4 regions of the Rhodopseudomonas sp. G2_2311 genome follow, and region 1 is predicted to be linked to each of the others. Evidence: predicted binding sites of a transcription regulator. Region 1 holds the regulator's gene; each other region holds the start of a gene.
The links. The regulator LexA, encoded in region 1, represses DNA repair genes until DNA is damaged. The targets are predictions, from matches to a motif close to TGTTCNNNNTGTGTTCNG.

Region 1 (4,210 bases):
GGGCTTTGTCGAAATCCGCGAGGAGCGCGAGCGCACCGATCGCTTCGTTCTGCGTGTGACGCAGATGCAGGCGGCGCGGGCACCATCGCTGGAGCGGGTGCGGCTGTCGGTGAAGAAGGGAACGGCGCCTGCGGTCGGCAGCTTCGTGACGCTGAAGGCGCGGCTGCAGCCGCCGCTTCAGCCGCTGCGACCGGGCAGCTACGACTCCGCGCGTGACCTGTACTTCCAGGGCATCGCCGCGTCCGGCTTCGCGCTCGGTGCAATTACCACCGCCGAGCCGCCGCAGGATGGCGGCTGGCGCTTGCGCTACGCCGCGGTGATGCAGGGCCTGCGCGATGCGATCGACGCCCGGATCCGCGCGTCGCTGGGGGGCGATCCGCGCGCGATCGCCACCGCGCTGCTCACAGGTAAGCGAGACGCGATCTCGACCCCGGTGAACGACGCGATGTTCATCTCCGGTCTCGGTCACGTGCTGTCGATCTCCGGTTATCACATGGCGGTGGTGGCCGGCGTGGTGTTCTTCGCGCTCCGCGCCCTGCTGGCGCTGATCCCGCGGCTGACCGTGACGTTTCCGATCAAGAAGGTCGCAGCCGCGATCGCGCTGCTCGCCGCGGCCTTCTATCTGGCGCTGTCGGGCGCGGAAGTCGCGACCCAGCGCAGCTTTCTGATGACCGCGGTGGTGCTGATCGCCGTGATGGTCGACCGCCGTGCGATCACGTTTCGGACGCTGGCGCTGGCCGCACTGGTCGTGCTGCTGATCGCGCCGGAGGCGTTGGTGCATCCGAGCTTCCAGATGTCGTTCGCGGCCACACTCGGCCTGGTGGCGCTGGTACAGATCGGCATGCCGGCGCTGTTCGCGCAGGCCGATAGTTCGACCGCGGCGCGGGTGGCGCTGTGGGGCGGGCGGGAGATTGCACTGCTGGCGCTGGCTTCGCTGGTCGCCGGCTTCGCGACGATGCCGTACGCGGCCTATCACTTCCACCGCATCACGCCCTATGGCGTGCTCAGCAATCTGGCGGCCATGCCGGTGGTGTCGGCGATCGTGATGCCGGCGGGGCTGCTCGGGCTCTCGGCGATGCCGTTCGGGCTCGATGCGCCGTTCTGGCGGATCATGGAACTCGGGATCGAGTGGATGATTCTGGTCGCCCAATGGGTGGCGTCGCTGCCCGGCGCGGTCGGCCGCGTCACAGCGTTCGGTAGCGGCCCATTGCTCGTCGCCTCGCTCGGTATCGTGATGCTCGGGCTGCTCCGCTCGCCGCTGCGCTGGGGCGGGGCGCTCGGCGTTGTTGCTGCGGTTGCCTGGGCGGCGCTGACGCCGCAGCCGGAGGTGCTGATTGCCGGCGACGGCAGGCAGGTCGCGGTGCGCGGCGCCGACGGCCGGCTGCGCCTGATGCAGGGCGGCGCAGATAGCTTTCGGCTGAAGGAGTGGCTTGCCGCCGATGCCGATTCCCGCGCCGCGGATGCAGCGTCGCTGCGCGCCGGCGTCTCCTGCGATCTGGACGGCTGTGTCACGCCGCTCGCCGACGGACGGCTGGTGGCACTGTCGCTCCGGCCCGACGGGTTCGCCGACGATTGCGCCCGTGCGGTGCTGATCGTCACCGCCGGCCAGCCGCCGCCGGATTGTGCCGCACGGGTGATCGGCCGGGACGAATTGCAGGCGAATGGCGCGCTGGCGCTGCGGCGGAGCGGAAATGATCCAGGGCTGTTCGTGGCGGAGGCCGCCCGACCTCGCGGCCAGAGCCGGCCTTGGGCTCCAGCGGCCGCGACGGACGCGGCTATCTCGACCGAACCTTCAAGCCGTCGCCGTGCGCCGATCGACGCAACGCCGGCTCCGCAGGACCAAGTGGGCGACGAGTAGGGCGCAAAGGCCCGCACGCCGACGACAGAGCGGGCGACCAGCTCTGTCCGCTGCGCGCCTCAATACTTGCGGTACAGCCCGATCAGCTTGCCCTGGATGCGGACGCGGTTCGGCGGCAGGATCCGCACCTCATAGGCGGCGTTGGCCGGCTCCAGCGCGATCGAGGCGCCGCGGCGGCGGAAGCGCTTCAGCGTGGCTTCCTCTTCGTCGATCAGCGCCACCACGATGTCGCCGGTGTCGGCGATGTCGTTCTTCTGGATCAGCGCCATGTCGCCATCGAGGATGCCGGCTTCGACCATCGAGTCGCCGCGCACTTCCAGCGCGTAGTGTTCGCCGCTGCCGAGCATGTCGGCCGGCACGCTGATGGTGTGGCTGCGGCTTTGCAAGGCTTCGATCGGCGTACCGGCCGCAATCCGGCCCATCACCGGCACCGCGACGCTGCCGCGATCGTGGTCATCCTCGGCGGGCGCCGGGCTCGGCGGCCGCACCTTGCCGAGATTGCCTTCGATCACGCTCGGAGTGAAACCGCGGCGGCTGTTGCCGGGCATCCCGCCGGTATCGGGCAGCTTGATGACTTCGATCGCGCGGGCGCGGTTGGGCAGCCGCCGGATGAAGCCGCGCTCTTCCAGCGCGGTGATCAGGCGATGAATGCCGGACTTGGAACGGAGGTCGAGCGCATCCTTCATCTCGTCGAAGGACGGCGGCACGCCGGCTTCCTTCAGTCGCTCGTTGATGAATTTCAACAGCTCAAACTGCTTGCGGGTCAGCATCGGCAAATCCCCAGTCGGCGATGATGTGCCGGTTCGAGGTGCGTTTCGGTTCGGGCCACGAGCCCTTGTGAGAGCGTCATCGTCGCCGAATCTCGAAAACAAATCATGAACGAACACTATCTGTTCGGGGTGTGTTCCGCAACCTCTTAATCGAAATCTAGGATTTTCACGGGTCGCTATAGCGGGAGCTTAAGGATGACGCAGGGTGAACCGGCCGGTGCCGCCGGCGCAAAAGCCGGGCGCACGATCAGCGCTTCCGCGGTCGCCAGCCGTGCCAGCAGCGACGAATCCTGGCTGTCGACCGGAGTGGCGATCTGCCGTCCGGTTTGGTCGCGTGACAGCGTCGCGCGCAGATAGTCTTCGCGCTGATCGTTGGCGGGAAGGTCCGCGCCGAGCAGCGCCGGTTCGCGGACATGCCTTGGCTCGCTCATGCCGCACAGCGCGCGGATCAGCGGCACCATGAACAGCACCGCGCAGACGTAGGACGACACCGGATTGCCGGGCAGGCCGATCACCCGCATCGGGCCGAGATGGCCGTGCATCATCGGCTTGCCCGGGCGCATCGCGATCTTCCAGAACGCGATCGTGGTGCCTTCGGCTTCCAGCGCGCCCTTGACTAGATCGTGGTCGCCGGCCGATGCGCCGCCGGTGGTGACGAGCAGATCGACGCCGAGATCGCGCGCCTGCCGGATCGCGGCCTGGGTCGCGTCCAGCGTGTCGGCGGCGATGCCGAGGTCGATCACATCGGCGCCTTCGGCGCGCGCCAGCGCGCGCAGCGCGTAGCCGTTGGAATAGACGATCTGGCCGGGAGCGGGCGTCGTGCCCGGCATCACCAGCTCATCGCCGGTGGCGAGCATCGCCAGCCGCGGGCGGCGATGCACCGGCAGCGCCGCGTGGTTCATGCCGGCCGCGAGCGCGAGGTCGCGGTCGCTGAGCCGGTGGCCCTGGCGCAGCAGCACCTGGGCTTCCATGAAATCAATTCCGGCCGGGCGGATGTGACGGCCGGGTTTGACGGCTTCGTTGACGGTGACGCGGTCGCCGTCGCGCACGGTGTCTTCCTGGATCACCACGGCGTCCGAGCCTTCCGGCACCACGCCGCCGGTGAAGATGCGCAGCGCTTCGCCTGGGCCGATGCCGATCGTCGCGGGGCGGCCGGCCGCGATCTCGCCGATCACCCGGAGCGTTGCCGGTGTCGCCGCCACGTCCGCAGCGCGCACCGCGTAGCCGTCCATTGCCGACATCGCCTGCGGCGGCTGGGTCCGCAGCGCTGCGAGATCGCGCGCCAGCACGCGGCGGTGAGCGTCCTCGATCGCGACCAGCTCGGTGTCGAGCCCGTGCGCACCAGCCAGCACCGCGGCCAGCGCGTCGTCGACCGGCATCAGAGCCATCGGGCTTCTCCCTCGCAGGCAAGTTGAAATCGAACCGTCATGATCCGGCTTTAGGTGGCGCGCAGCGCCCGCGCAAGATGCGCCCGGCGTCGGCGGTGAGCGCGGCGTCCCGCCGCGTCGGCCTAAATCATTATTGTCGAACCGTCGTCTTCGCCTGTACGACCGGTTCCAGGCATCGAGCGGACGTGGAGCGG
Region 2 (4,210 bases), on a different contig from region 1:
CAGCGGTCCGAGGATCTTTTCGACATGTGTCTTGAGCCACAGGTCGAGACGGGTCTGCACCGCTTCGCGCGGCGCGCCGGCCAGACGGTCGTCGGCGATGATCCGCAGCCGTGGCCGCAGCACGTCGTCCGAGCCCACCAGCCGCGCGACCGCATCGCCGGTCCAGCGAATGGTCCCGTCTGAGGTCAGGATGAACTGATCGTCCGGTGCGTTCGACAATTTCTCGGCGCGCGCGTCGATTTCGCCGGCTAGCGCCTTTTGCGCCGTCGCCTGCAACGCCTTCGCATCCGAGCCGGCCTCGGCCGCGTCGGGCGCAAAGGTGAAGCCATCGAGCCGGCCAATCACGTGGCCCTCGACGATCACCTCACCAGTCTTGCCAATTTCCGTATTCAACATCGTGTTTTCCCGCAGGCGGCGCATCAATACACTGGTCCGGCGATCGACGAAACGTTCCGTGAGCCGTTCATGCAACGCATCTGACAATTTATTTTCAACGTCGCGCGAGATGCCCTGCCAGTATTCGGGGTCGGCGAGCCAATCCGGCCGGTTGGCGACGAAGGTCCAGGTGCGGATTTGCGCAATTCTCGCGGAAAGCGTGTCGATACCGCCGTCGGTGCGATCCGCCTGATCGACCTGGGCAGCGAACCAGCTATCCGGTATCCGCCCCTTTTGCATCAAGAACCGGTACAGCGTGATCACTAGCTCGGCATGAGCCGCTGGTGCGATCTTACGGTAGTCCGGGACCTGACAGACATCCCATAGCCGCTCCACCGCGGCTTTGCCCTGCGCGATTTCGCGCACCTCGGGGTCGCGGGCAACGTGGTCGAGCACGCGGAGATCCTCGGCGACCGGGGCGCGCGTTAGCGCCTCGTGCCGGGGCGACTCCGCCAGCGACACCTGCAGCGCGCCGAGCGAGGCGAAATCCAGCTCGGCGTTGCGCCATTGCAGCATCTTCACCGGTTCAAAGCTGTGATTTTGCAACGCGTTGACCAGCTCGGGCTCGAACGGCGCGCAGCGCCCGGTGGTGCCGAAGGTGCCGTCCCGGGTGGCGCGGCCGGCGCGCCCGGCGATCTGAGCAAATTCAGGCGGGGTCAGGCGGCGAAACTGATAGCCGTCGAATTTGCGGTCGGATGCGAACGCGACGTGATCGACATCGAGATTGAGCCCCATGCCGATTGCATCGGTGGCGATCAGGTAATCGACGTCGCCGGACTGAAACATCGCCACTTGGGCGTTGCGGGTGCGCGGGCTCAGCGAGCCCAGCACCACCGCGGCACCGCCGTGCTGGCGCTTGATCAATTCGGCGATCGCATAGACCTCGTCGGCCGAGAACGCGACGATCGCGGTCCGTCGTGGCTGCCGAGTCAGCTTGCGGTCGCCGGCATATTCGAGCTGCGACAGCCGCGGCCGGGTGACGATACTGGCACCGGGCAACAGCCGCTCGATCATCGGCCGCATCGTCGCGGCGCCGAGCAGCAGCGTCTCGTCGCGGCCGCGCCGACGCAGAATCCGGTCGGTGAAAACGTGGCCGCGCTCGAGGTCGGCCGCGATCTGGATTTCGTCGACCGCCAGAAACGAGACGTCGAGATCGCGCGGCATCGCCTCGACGGTCGAGACCCAGTAGCGCGGCTTGGAAGGCTTGATCTTCTCTTCGCCTGTCACCAGCGCGACGGCGTTGGCGCCGACTTTGTCGACGATCTTGTTATAGACCTCGCGCGCGAGCAGCCGCAGTGGCAGACCGATCAGGCCCGACGGGTGCGCGACCATCCGCTCGATCGCCAGATGCGTCTTGCCGGTGTTGGTCGGGCCTAGCACCGCGGTCACGCCGGCGCCGGGGACGCGGTCATTGGTAAACGCTTCAGAGTACAGGTTGGGCATTTCGAGTGGATTTCTGCGTGGTCGCGGTCAGATCTGTGTCACATCGCGACGCCGCAGCAATCGCCGATTAAGGGCTGGAACGAGTCCGGAACGAAACGCGGCCGAATCGCTGACTCGTTCTGAGTCGGGAGTGGCTGACGCAATATGTCGTACAGGGCTCAGCCGCGCGCTCAAGATCAGGTGAAAAGACAGGCCATTATCCTCTTCGCCCGGGTGAGTTCGCCGCGGTTCATGCGTTCCGCGATTCCGACGGGAGTCAACATGATTCAACGCCGCCGATCGCAGGCAGGCGGGGCCGCGCTCTATTGCGCGCGTGACGCCGACTTCGGCGGTGTGGCCTGGGTGATGAATTGCGTTGCTTCGAGCATCGCGTTGCCGACCGGCGTCGGGATCTTCAGCCGAAAGGGCGCGAGAACGCGGGTGCCGGCGATCGGCGCCAGCCAGACTTCCATGTCACGCTGCTTGATCAGATATTTGATCGCGGCACGATCCGGAATGTAGCCTGACACCGGGTTGAAATACACCGCGCAGACCAGCGCCGGTCCGCGATAGCCTTTTTCGGCCTTCACTGTCTCGGTGCGCTTGTACTCCATCCGCAGATCGTATCGCATGCGGCCGTCGAAGATCGGCGTCGACACCCGGCAGGAGTCTGGGCTGAGCACGTCGCCGGTGCCCGGCACCCGCAGGAACGACGCCGTCATCGGATCGATCACACCGCGGCGATGCGCGTCCGTCACCGGGATGCGGTCGTCGTCCGGTGGCGGCTCCGGCTCGATGCTCGACTCTTTGACGTTGCCGTTCGCGAGCGTGATGCGGATGGTTTCGGTTTTCTTACCGCCCGTGATGCTGGCCATGTAGTTGCCGGGCACCAGCTGGCCGTTGATCACCCGGCCCTGCGCTTCGCCGCGGCCGTGACCGCTGGAAAACGCCTGCATCACGCCGGAGGTCGTCCCGGTCGCGGACGCCGAATAGAAATCATCGTCGACCTGGATCACCCAGGCGCCCTTGCCGACCTCGATTCCGGCGAGTGACGCTTCATAGCGGGCGTCGAGCTTGCCCTGAGCAGCCGCAGGAACAGCCGTCAGCACCGCGGCGGCAGCCAGCAGCCCGCCCAGACCCGCGTACCGGGTCGCCGCGGGAATGACAGTGGCAATGTGGCGGCTGCTGATGTTCACGAACGATGTCCTGCCTGGCGCGGAGGCGCCGTCGATGGGTCAACTCGCACCGGGCCGATTTGTTGGTGTCGGAACCGATTACGTCCTTTATATGGTGCCAGATGCTTGATGGTGCCCGCAAATCCGCGTATCGCCGGGCACCTCACGGCAGTTCCCGATTTGGCATTTTCGGGTTCCGGCGCAGCCGTCGCTTGACGCTGCGCGCCAGCCCTTTTATAGGTCCGCGGTTCCTGAAAACGGACGAATGATGAAGCCCCGCGCCTGCTGGTGGGCCGGCGGGGGATGACAGAGGATTTTCGCCATGTCTCGGCGCTGCGAACTGACCGCCAAGGGTGCCCAGGTCGGCCACAAGGTCAGCCATTCGAACATCAAGACCAAGCGGCGTTTCCTGCCCAACCTGGTCAACGTCACTTTCCTGTCGGACGCGCTCGGCCGCGCGGTGCGGCTGCGGGTTTCGACCAACGCGCTGAAGAGCGTCGACCACCGCGGTGGCCTCGACGCCTACCTGCTCAAGGCTCGCGACGCCGAGCTGTCGCCGAAGGCGGTGGAGCTGAAGCGCGCGATCGCCAAGAAGACGGCGGGCGCGCCGGTTGCCGCGGCGAGCTGATCGCCGCTTCGCCAGTTCAGGCCTGATTGAGATTTCGGCGGCCGGGTCGTTCGACCCGGCCGTTTTGTCGTGCGTGCTGGTCCGGATGGGCGGCCGCAGGCCCCTGCGTGGCCACCGGCATTCGAGGGTGCGACGTCCCGGTATCACTACCAGGAATATACCTTCGTTCGAATCACGTACTTTCCCGAGGTGACGGAGCGATCGGCCGATCGCACAACTTCTTCACGTCGGTCTGATCGCCCATTCGAGCGCATACCGCAGCAAAAGCCGCCGCCGGCGCCCTTCCATGCGCGCCGGTGCGGTCGCCATCGCAGGGGCCTTCATGAAACTGTCGACCCGGCTGACCCTCGCCATGGTAGCGCTGGTTTTGGTGACCACCGCGGTCCTCGGATTTCTCAACTACCAGAACGTCGTCGATCTGGTGATGCCGCGGGCGCTGATGCGGCTTCACACCCACGCTCAGCTCAACGCGCTGCTGATCGAGACCTCGCTGCAGAATACGCACGCCGATGCGGTCGGAGCACAGTCCTCGGCGGCATTGCGCGACCTA
Region 3 (4,210 bases), on a different contig from region 1:
TCCCGCATGGCGGCGGTGGCCCGGGCATGGGTCCGATCGGCGTGCGCGCGCATCTGGCGCCGTTCCTGCCGGGCCATCCGGCCGAAGGCGAACCGCTGAACGGCGGCCTGCATGGCGGCGGCACGGTGTCGGCGGCGCCGTGGGGCTCGGCGTCGATTCTGACGATCTCCTACATCTACATCCTGATGATGGGGGCGGCCGGCTTGAAGCGGGCCACCGAGATCGCGATCCTCAATGCCAACTACATCGCAGCAAGGCTGCAGCCGCATTTCCCGGTGTTGTATCGCAACGCCCGCGGCCGGGTCGCGCACGAGTGCATCGTCGATCCGCGTGCGCTGAAGACCACCACCGGCGTCACCGTCGACGACATCGCCAAGCGGCTGATCGACTACGGCTTCCACGCCCCGACCATGAGCTTCCCGGTGCCGGGCACGCTGATGATCGAGCCGACCGAGTCGGAATCGAAGGCCGAGATCGACCGGTTCTGCGACGCCATGATCGCGATCCGCCGCGAGATCGCGCAGGTCGAGGACGGCCGCTACAAGATCGAACAGTCGCCGCTGCGCCACGCGCCGCACACCGCGCACGACGTCACCAGCGCGGAATGGACCCGGCCCTATCCGCGCACCGAAGGCTGTTTCCCGGCCCCGAACTCGCGCACCGACAAATACTGGAGTCCGGTCGGCCGCGTCGACAACGTCTATGGCGACCGCAACCTGATCTGCTCGTGCCCGCCGGTCGAAGACTACGCCCTGGCGGCGGACTACGCGCGGGCTGCAGAGTAGCTGCCGCCGCTGGCTCGCCGCATTGAGAGGCCGGCAGCCTCGGCCACGAAGCACAACGCCATCGCCGGGCTCGACCCGGCGATCCATCCTCTTCGCAACTACCGCGGTTGAGCGCGCCGAGCGGCTACGGCCGCGCAGGCGGTTCAGGGCCGCGCATGACGGATGTGTGAGAGCGGCGCTTCAGCACAGCATCTGCAGTCCCGTGCAGCAATCGAGCCGCCTCCCAAACGAATGCGGCGAGCGCCGCGGGATCCCCGGCAACAGGGGGCCGCAACACTCGCCGTCTTAAAAAACGTTGGCTTCAAGAAAGATAGGCTCCAGGCCGGCATACCGCTCGCCGACCTGAAATCATGCGACAGGCGTCAGCCGGCCGCGAGCGTATCTCACTCCTCGATCGGCTCTTCGCCGTCGGCGTCGCGCTCGGGCGAGCCGGCGAGGATCTGTTCGGCGATCAGGCCGGAGTTCTGGCGGATCGCCGCTTCGATCTTGGCGGTCATGTCGGGGTTGGAGCGCAGGAACGACTTCGCGTTCTCACGTCCCTGGCCGAGCCGCTGGCTGTCATAGGAGAACCAGGCGCCGGACTTCTCGACGATGCCGGCCTTGACGCCGAGGTCGAGGATCTCGCCCATCTTGGAGACGCCCTCGCCGTACATGATGTCGAATTCGACCTGCTTGAACGGCGGCGCCAGCTTGTTCTTCACCACCTTGACGCGGGTCTGGTTGCCGATCACCTCGTCGCGCTCCTTGATCGCGCCGATGCGGCGGATGTCGAGGCGGACCGAGGCGTAGAACTTCAGCGCGTTGCCGCCGGTGGTGGTTTCCGGCGAGCCGTACATCACGCCGATCTTCATCCGGATCTGGTTGATGAAGATCACCATGGTGTTGGACTTGTTGATCGACGCGGTCAGCTTGCGCAGCGCCTGGCTCATCAGGCGGGCCTGCAGGCCGGGCAGCGCGTCGCCCATTTCGCCTTCGAGTTCGGCGCGCGGCACCAGCGCCGCCACCGAGTCGACGATCAGCACGTCGATCGCGCCGGAGCGCACCAGCGTGTCGGCGATTTCCAGCGCCTGCTCGCCATGGTCGGGCTGCGAGATCAGCAGGTCGTCGACATTGACGCCGAGCTTGCGGGCATAGACCGGGTCGAGCGCGTGTTCGGCGTCGATGAAAGCGCAGATACCGCCCTTCTTCTGGGCCTCGGCGACGCAATGCAGCGCCAGCGTGGTCTTGCCCGACGATTCCGGGCCGTAGATTTCGACGATCCGGCCCTTCGGCAGGCCGCCGACGCCGAGCGCGATGTCGAGCCCGAGCGACCCGGAGGAAATCGTCTCGATTTCCATCGCGCGGTCGTTCTTGCCGAGCTTCATCACCGAGCCCTTACCGAACTGACGTTCGATCTGGGACAGCGCGGCGGAGAGCGCCTTGGATTTGTCCATGGAAGAACCTTCGACGATACGCAATGCGGTGGGGGCAGCCATCAACGTGCTCCTTATGGACGGATTCGCCAACTGGACAAACAGGCGCCGGGTTCAGCCGGCAAAATCAACGTACCCTATTTGTTCTCCGTTCGCAATATGTTCTTGTTGAAGTCCGGGTACTGTCCGTATTTGACCCCGAGTGTCCTAAGTTGGATTGTTTGGTGTCCTAATTTCGTTTTGAGCGAAAAATGTCGGAGTTGGTGGCGAGCTTCTTTGCGGCCACTGTCGTGGCCTTCCTGATGGTAGGCGTGTTTGCCTTTCTCTCCGGCAACAGGCTAGTGAGCGCGGTTCTAAACTCATTCTTTTTGGTGTTTGTTTTTTCTTTGATTTCAGGCGCTTGGTCTCTAGCCATTGGGACGATAATCGCCGCGCTGCTGGTTATCGTTATGCTGGTAGCAAAAGTCATTTTTCAGAAAAAGTAAGGCTGCCTCAGTTGGCGGCCTTTTTCATTCGTAAGGGTTGCGATCCTCATCGTCCGGTCGGGTGCCATCATCATCGGCCAGGATTTCTTTGTCGAGTTCTAGCTTTTTAATCAGGCGCTCGATTTCCTTCACCCCGATATTGCCGCTCACGATCAGCCGAAAACTCGCATCCTTCGCCAGCAACCCCGTTGTAAGTTCTCGCTCTCCTGCCATCAAATTAACCTTTCCAGACGGAATCGGGGGTGTCTTCGGCGGCTTCAAAGAACTAGCGCTCGGTCCGCCTTCCTGTGCCGCGTCCACGAGGCCCTGCGGACCACGCCCGCCGTCGCCATCGGCGTCGCCGATCGCGTCTGGGCTATCGGCGACCTGTTGGACGCCACGTTGGCGCTGGAGCCGAACCGGCCGGTGCGGGTGAAGCGCAATTTTACGGTAATTGAGGGAGGTCGGGCGTAGTCACGCCGCTCTCAGGTTCCAGATGTCAATCAACCGCAAGGCCGCCTCAAACGAGCTGGCCTTGCCCAGTACTTGGATGCCCTTCTTCTCAACGGTGTCGTCAGCTTCAAAGACGAAATATCCACTAAACCCTAAGTGGTCCGCCCCTGCATCAACTATCGTTTGACGTGCAAGCGTGGCGACATGGATACTCTTGCCATTCCCTAGATTCGCGGATGCAAGGATATCGTCCATGGCGAGACCTCCGACACCTGTGCGGGCCACACCCAGGATTTCAGTGAACGATTTGGCCCTCTACATGGTCTCTTCTGAGACGGCCCGGATCGGGATCGTTCGCAGGGCCAAAGCCCCTCAAATCCCTCCGATAATCCGCTACCGTGACGCCCGCGGACCAATATGCGCCTTTTTAACAGATTTGCGGCGCGACGTGAATCCGCTTGTCGTAGCAGAGCAAATGTTTACGCAACGGATGTCAGACCCATCCGAATCCGCCCTCCGCCAAGACGATGCTCGGCAGTCTATCGAGGTTCTGAACGCGGTTCAGAGGATGCGCAACCAGCTTGCGCCATATGAATTTGTCCCGGCACCCGCAGACCAAAATCGTCTTACGCTTGGTGGTGTCGAGGTCTCGGTGCGCGCCGATCTTCTGGTTTACGGATCGTCCAGAGGGACCAATCTGATTGGAGCCGCCGTCCTTCGAATGACGCAGGATGATGCGGACAGCGATGCCGCTAGAAGCAAACGGCGGGAGATGGGCCTATATGTGGCAACGCTTGCACGGCTTCACATAGAACAGAACATTTCATCTGATCGCCAAGTAGCGAACCGATTGTGCATGTCGATCGACGTTCAACACGGCGAACTGTTCGCCGCACCGGACGCGAACACTCGTCGAATGAACGATATTGAAAACGCCTGCCGGTTTATTGCAGCGCTCTGGCCGCAGGTCTGACTGTCCTAAGTTCCCTTTGCACGTGTCCTAATTAGGACAGCACCGAAGTCCGGAGCCTTCCCGACGGCCAGCAGCACAATTTCGGAATTCGGGCGGCCGCTCGGGCTGGAATGCATCCGCCCA
Region 4 (4,210 bases), on a different contig from region 1:
GGCGCCACCGCGATCACGCCCTTCAGCCCCTTGGCAGAGGCGGGCTTGCTGCCGGCAGTTTCCTTCGTGCCGACCTTGGAAGAAACGGCCTTGGACGCAGCAGTCTTCGAAGCCCGAACCTTCGCGGTGGACGCTTTCCCGTCATCCGTTCTGGCGGCCTTGCCGCCCGATCGGCTCGCGAGCTTGGTCGGAACCTTGATCGGCTGTTTGGTATCCCGAATCATGCCGCGATGCTGCGGGCGAGGCACAGCCGGCGCAACCGGAAACTCCGGATCATGCCCGCAATTCAGCGAGACCGGCGGGAACCGGGCCCCTGCCCTCAGAACAGGCTGAGTTGCTGCCCGGCCTTCTCCGGCTTCTCGAAATGATCGAGGGTCAGCTTGGAGCGGCGCTTGTTCAGCCCGAGCCGCGTGCAGGCGGTCTCGAACCGCCGGCCAATCATCCAGGCGATCGGGCCGGTCCCCTTCATCCGGGTGCCCCATTGCGAGTCGTAGTCACGGCCGCCGCGCATGTCGCGGATCAGCGTGAAGACGTGGCGATAACGGTCCGGATAGTTCGCCATCAGCCATTCGCGGAACAGATCGCGCACTTCCAGCGGCAACCGCAGCAGCACGTAGCTCGCTTCCTTGACACCGGCATGAGCGGCGGCATCGAGGATGCGCTCGATCTCCATGTCGTTGAGCGCCGGGATCACCGGCGCCACCATCACAGTGGTGGGGATGCCGGCGTCGGCGAGCAGCTTCAGCGCTTCAAGCCGCTTGGCCGGTGCCGAAGCGCGCGGCTCCATGCTGCGGGCGAGCTTCGGATCGAGCGAGGTGACGGACAGCGCCACCTTGGCCAATTGCCGCTTGGCCATCCGCGCCAGGATGTCGATGTCGCGCACCACCAGTGCGGACTTGGTGACGATGCCGACCGGGTGGCCGGTCTTCTCCAGCACCTCGAGGATGCCGCGCATGATTTTCCGTTCGCGCTCGATTGGCTGATACGGATCGGTGTTGGTGCCGATCGCGATCATCCGCGGCTCGTATTCCGGCGCCGCCAGTTCACGCTCGAGCAACGCAGGCGCATCGGGCTTGGCGAACAGCCGGGACTCGAAATCCAATCCCGGCGACAGACCGAGATAGGCGTGGGTCGGCCGGGCGAAGCAGTACACGCAGCCGTGTTCGCAGCCACGATACGGATTGATCGAGCGATCGAAGCCGATATCGGGCGATTCGTTGCGGGTGATGACTTTGCGAGCGGTATCCAGCGCCACCGTGGTCTTGAACGGCGGCAGGTCCTCAAGGCTCTCCCAGCCGTCGTCGAAGACGGTTCGCGCCTCGGCCTCGTAGCGGCCGCTGGCGTTGGACTGCGCGCCGCGACCGCGGCGCCGCTGCTCGTCAACCGCCGCCTCGATGGCAGGGAAAGGGGAAGGCGCGCCCACCGGCTCGGAGGGCGCCGTGACCGGCGGGCGCTTGAGGGCATTGGATGCTCTGCTCATGCGTCCAAGATAGCGAGTCGAAGGAACAAATCAAGAACAAACGTTCGACTCGCACCGTCCGTCACCGGCGACGCGCCGGAGTTTGCCCGGATGATGGGCATTGCGCAATTCGCGGCTGATTTCGCGGCAGTGAGGTGCTAAGCGTGGCGCGCATCTGTCGTCGTAGGGTCACCCGCCGGACATGTTGAGCGTGATCATTTCTACCGAAGGCGTCGAGCGGACCGCCGTCGCCACGCTGGCGTCGCTAGTCCCAGGCGCTGCGGCCGGGGTCGTCAGCGACGTGACCTTAGTTGATCGCGGCGGCAGCGACACCATCGCCCGCGTCGCCGATGTGGCCGGCTGCAACTATCTCGCCTTCGACGGCAATCGCGCCGAAGCGCTCGCGGCCGGAGCCAAGCAAGCCCGCTCGCCTTGGCTGATGTTTCTCCATGCCGGTGCGGTGCTCGATCCGGGCTGGATCGAGGAGACCACCCAATTCATCGAAGGCGTCGCCGCCAGCGGCCATGCGCGCGCCGGCATCTTCCGCTACGCCAGATCGCCCTACGCACCGAGCGGGTGGCGCGAAGGCCTGATGTCGCTGATCCGCAGCTTCTCCAGCTCCAGCGCTGACCAGGGGCTGGTGATCGCGCGCGACCATTATGTTCGACTCGGCGGGCACGCGGGACATGGCGCGGAAGCAACGTTGCCGCGCGACCTCGGCCGCGCATCCCGCACCCTGCTGCGCAGCCGCGTCATCCTCGCCGCCTGACCTCGCTTCGAAGCTGCCCTTCGATCAAACAGCACGTCTTAATAGTTGCCTCCGGCAATCATTTTGTTGACAGAGGCAATTAATCCGGCTGAGATGGTTCCGCTGGCCCCACCGATCTCGCCAGGAGACCGCCCAGGGCCGCGACCGGAGACGACGAATGGAAGCAGCCATCGCGCAGCAGCAATCGAGCCAAGGCGACGCGGTCGCGCTGGTGCGGGCCTTCAACCGGTTCTACACGGCACGGCTCGGCGTGCTCGAGCAGCGGCTGATGGACAGCCCGTTCTCGCTCACAGAAGCGCGGATTCTGTACGAGCTGGCACATCGCGACGCGCCGACCGCCAAAGAGATCGGCTCCGAGCTGAAGCTCGACCCCGGCTATCTGAGCAGGATCATCCAGGGGTTTGCCGACGACGGCCTGTTGAAGCGATCCCCCTCACCGGCCGACCGGCGCCAGCATCTGTTGACGCTGACCGCCAAGGGCCGCGCCGCTTACGCCAAGCTCGAACGCAGTTCACAGAACGAAGTCACCGCGATGCTGTCGGGCCTGCCGCCGGCCGAGCGGGCGCGGCTGACCGCGGCGATGTCCACCGTTCAGGGGTTGCTTGGTGCAGGGAGCGCGCCGCCGCCGATTCTGCGCAGTCCGCGCCCCGGCGATATCGGCTGGGTGGTGCAGAGCCACGGCGCATTCTACGCGGCCGAATACGGCTTCGATGCGTCGTTCGAAGCCCTGGTGGCAGAGATCGCCGGACAGTTCCTGGCGTCGCACGATCCAGGCCGCGAGCGTTGCTGGATCGCCGAGTACGACGGCGCCCAAGCCGGCTCACTGTTCCTGGTGCGGGACAGTGACGACGTCGCCAAGCTGCGGCTGCTGCTGGTAACGCCACAGGCGCGCGGGCATCAGCTCGGACGCAAGCTGATCGACGAAGCGATCGGCTTCGCGCGCCACTGCGGCTATCGCAAGGTCACACTGTGGACGCAGAGCATCCTGACCGCGGCTCGGCGGATCTATCAGGACGCGGGCTTCCAGCGTGTCGCGGCCGAGCCGCATCGCAGCTTCGGCCAGGACCTGATTGGTGAGACCTGGGAGCTGAGCCTGTAATGCCGCCGCGGCGCACCTGGCCGCCGCGCTTCACCGCCGAGCTGATCGCCTTCCACACCAAACGTGGGCGGGCGCTGCGGCGTGCCGCGCTCGTGACCGCTCTCAAGATCATCATTCGCCGGCTGCGCGCCGCGCGGACGTCGCAGCCACAAGGAACGCCTACGCCGCCCGATCCGCCACCAGCGTTTCGGCAAATTGCGGGTAGCACTCGGCGAGCTCGTCGGTGACGCGGCCGCGCAGTAGCGCCAGCGTCTCCGCGTCCGGCTCCGGCGTGAACGGCACCTGCGCGGGCGCGTCGTAGTCAAATCCGGTGGCGGCGCGGACATCCTCCGCCGAGCTGCCGCGATGCACGCTGCGCAGACAGAACCGCTTGCGCTGCTGATCGAAACCAAACAGCGCCAGCCCGGTCAGCAGCGCGTGCGGACCGCCGCTCCGATAGATCCGCTCGCTCGCGCCTGGCGCGCTGACGAAGTCGACCTTGTCGACCAGGACACGCGGCGAATGCTCTTCGCGAAACAGGATCACCCGCGGCACCAGATAGTACATGAAGGCCGAGCCGAACGAGCCGGGCCAGCGCACCTGGCTTGCCGGATAGTCGCCGGTGCCGACCAGATTGATGTTGGCCTCACCATCGATCTGGCCGCCGCCAAGAAAGAACGCGTCGATCCGCCCTTGCGCTGTGGCGTCGAACAGCTCGAACGCACCGTTGGTGAAGAAGTTGTGCTGGCGCGAGCCGAGCACGATCACCCGCACCGGATCGCGGCCGCGGCTCTCATTGCGGGCGCGCAGCAGCATCGCGCCGGCAGCGGGAATCGGTGACGAGGCACCGACCGCGACGGTGCGGACGCCGTCGAGCAGATCGGCGATAGTCGCGATCAGGATT

Region 2: a site for LexA is predicted at 1,954-1,971, ahead of VRZ08_RS03330 (helicase-related protein). Genes of this name have one in related genera too.
Region 3: a site for LexA is predicted at 2,347-2,364, ahead of recA (recombinase RecA). Genes of this name have one in related genera too.
Region 4: a site for LexA is predicted at 1,502-1,519, ahead of VRZ08_RS18540 (PA0069 family radical SAM protein). Genes of this name have one in related genera too.

What each region holds. Positions count from the first base shown of each region.
Region 1 is NZ_JAZDRK010000001.1:388,468-392,677, reverse strand. Features, by position in the region: gene VRZ08_RS01950 (ComEC/Rec2 family competence protein) at 1-1,858, shown strand, start outside; gene lexA (transcriptional repressor LexA) at 1,918-2,628, opposite strand; gene glp (gephyrin-like molybdotransferase Glp) at 2,805-4,016, opposite strand.
Region 2 is NZ_JAZDRK010000002.1:85,145-89,354, forward strand. Features, by position in the region: gene VRZ08_RS03330 (helicase-related protein) at 1-1,878, opposite strand, end outside; gene VRZ08_RS03335 (DUF3108 domain-containing protein) at 2,181-3,053, opposite strand; gene rpmB (50S ribosomal protein L28) at 3,355-3,660, shown strand; gene VRZ08_RS03345 (PAS domain S-box protein) at 3,983-4,210, shown strand, end outside.
Region 3 is NZ_JAZDRK010000004.1:22,267-26,476, forward strand. Features, by position in the region: gene gcvP (aminomethyl-transferring glycine dehydrogenase) at 1-785, shown strand, start outside; gene recA (recombinase RecA) at 1,169-2,260, opposite strand; gene VRZ08_RS07840 (hypothetical protein) at 2,449-2,682, shown strand; gene VRZ08_RS07845 (hypothetical protein) at 2,707-2,895, opposite strand; gene VRZ08_RS07850 (hypothetical protein) at 3,136-3,369, opposite strand; gene VRZ08_RS07855 (hypothetical protein) at 3,413-4,087, shown strand.
Region 4 is NZ_JAZDRK010000016.1:13,957-18,166, forward strand. Features, by position in the region: gene VRZ08_RS18535 (ribonuclease HII) at 1-224, opposite strand, end outside; gene VRZ08_RS18540 (PA0069 family radical SAM protein) at 320-1,480, opposite strand; gene VRZ08_RS18545 (glycosyltransferase) at 1,662-2,228, shown strand; gene VRZ08_RS18550 (GNAT family N-acetyltransferase) at 2,386-3,327, shown strand; gene VRZ08_RS18555 (CoA-transferase) at 3,487-4,210, opposite strand, start outside.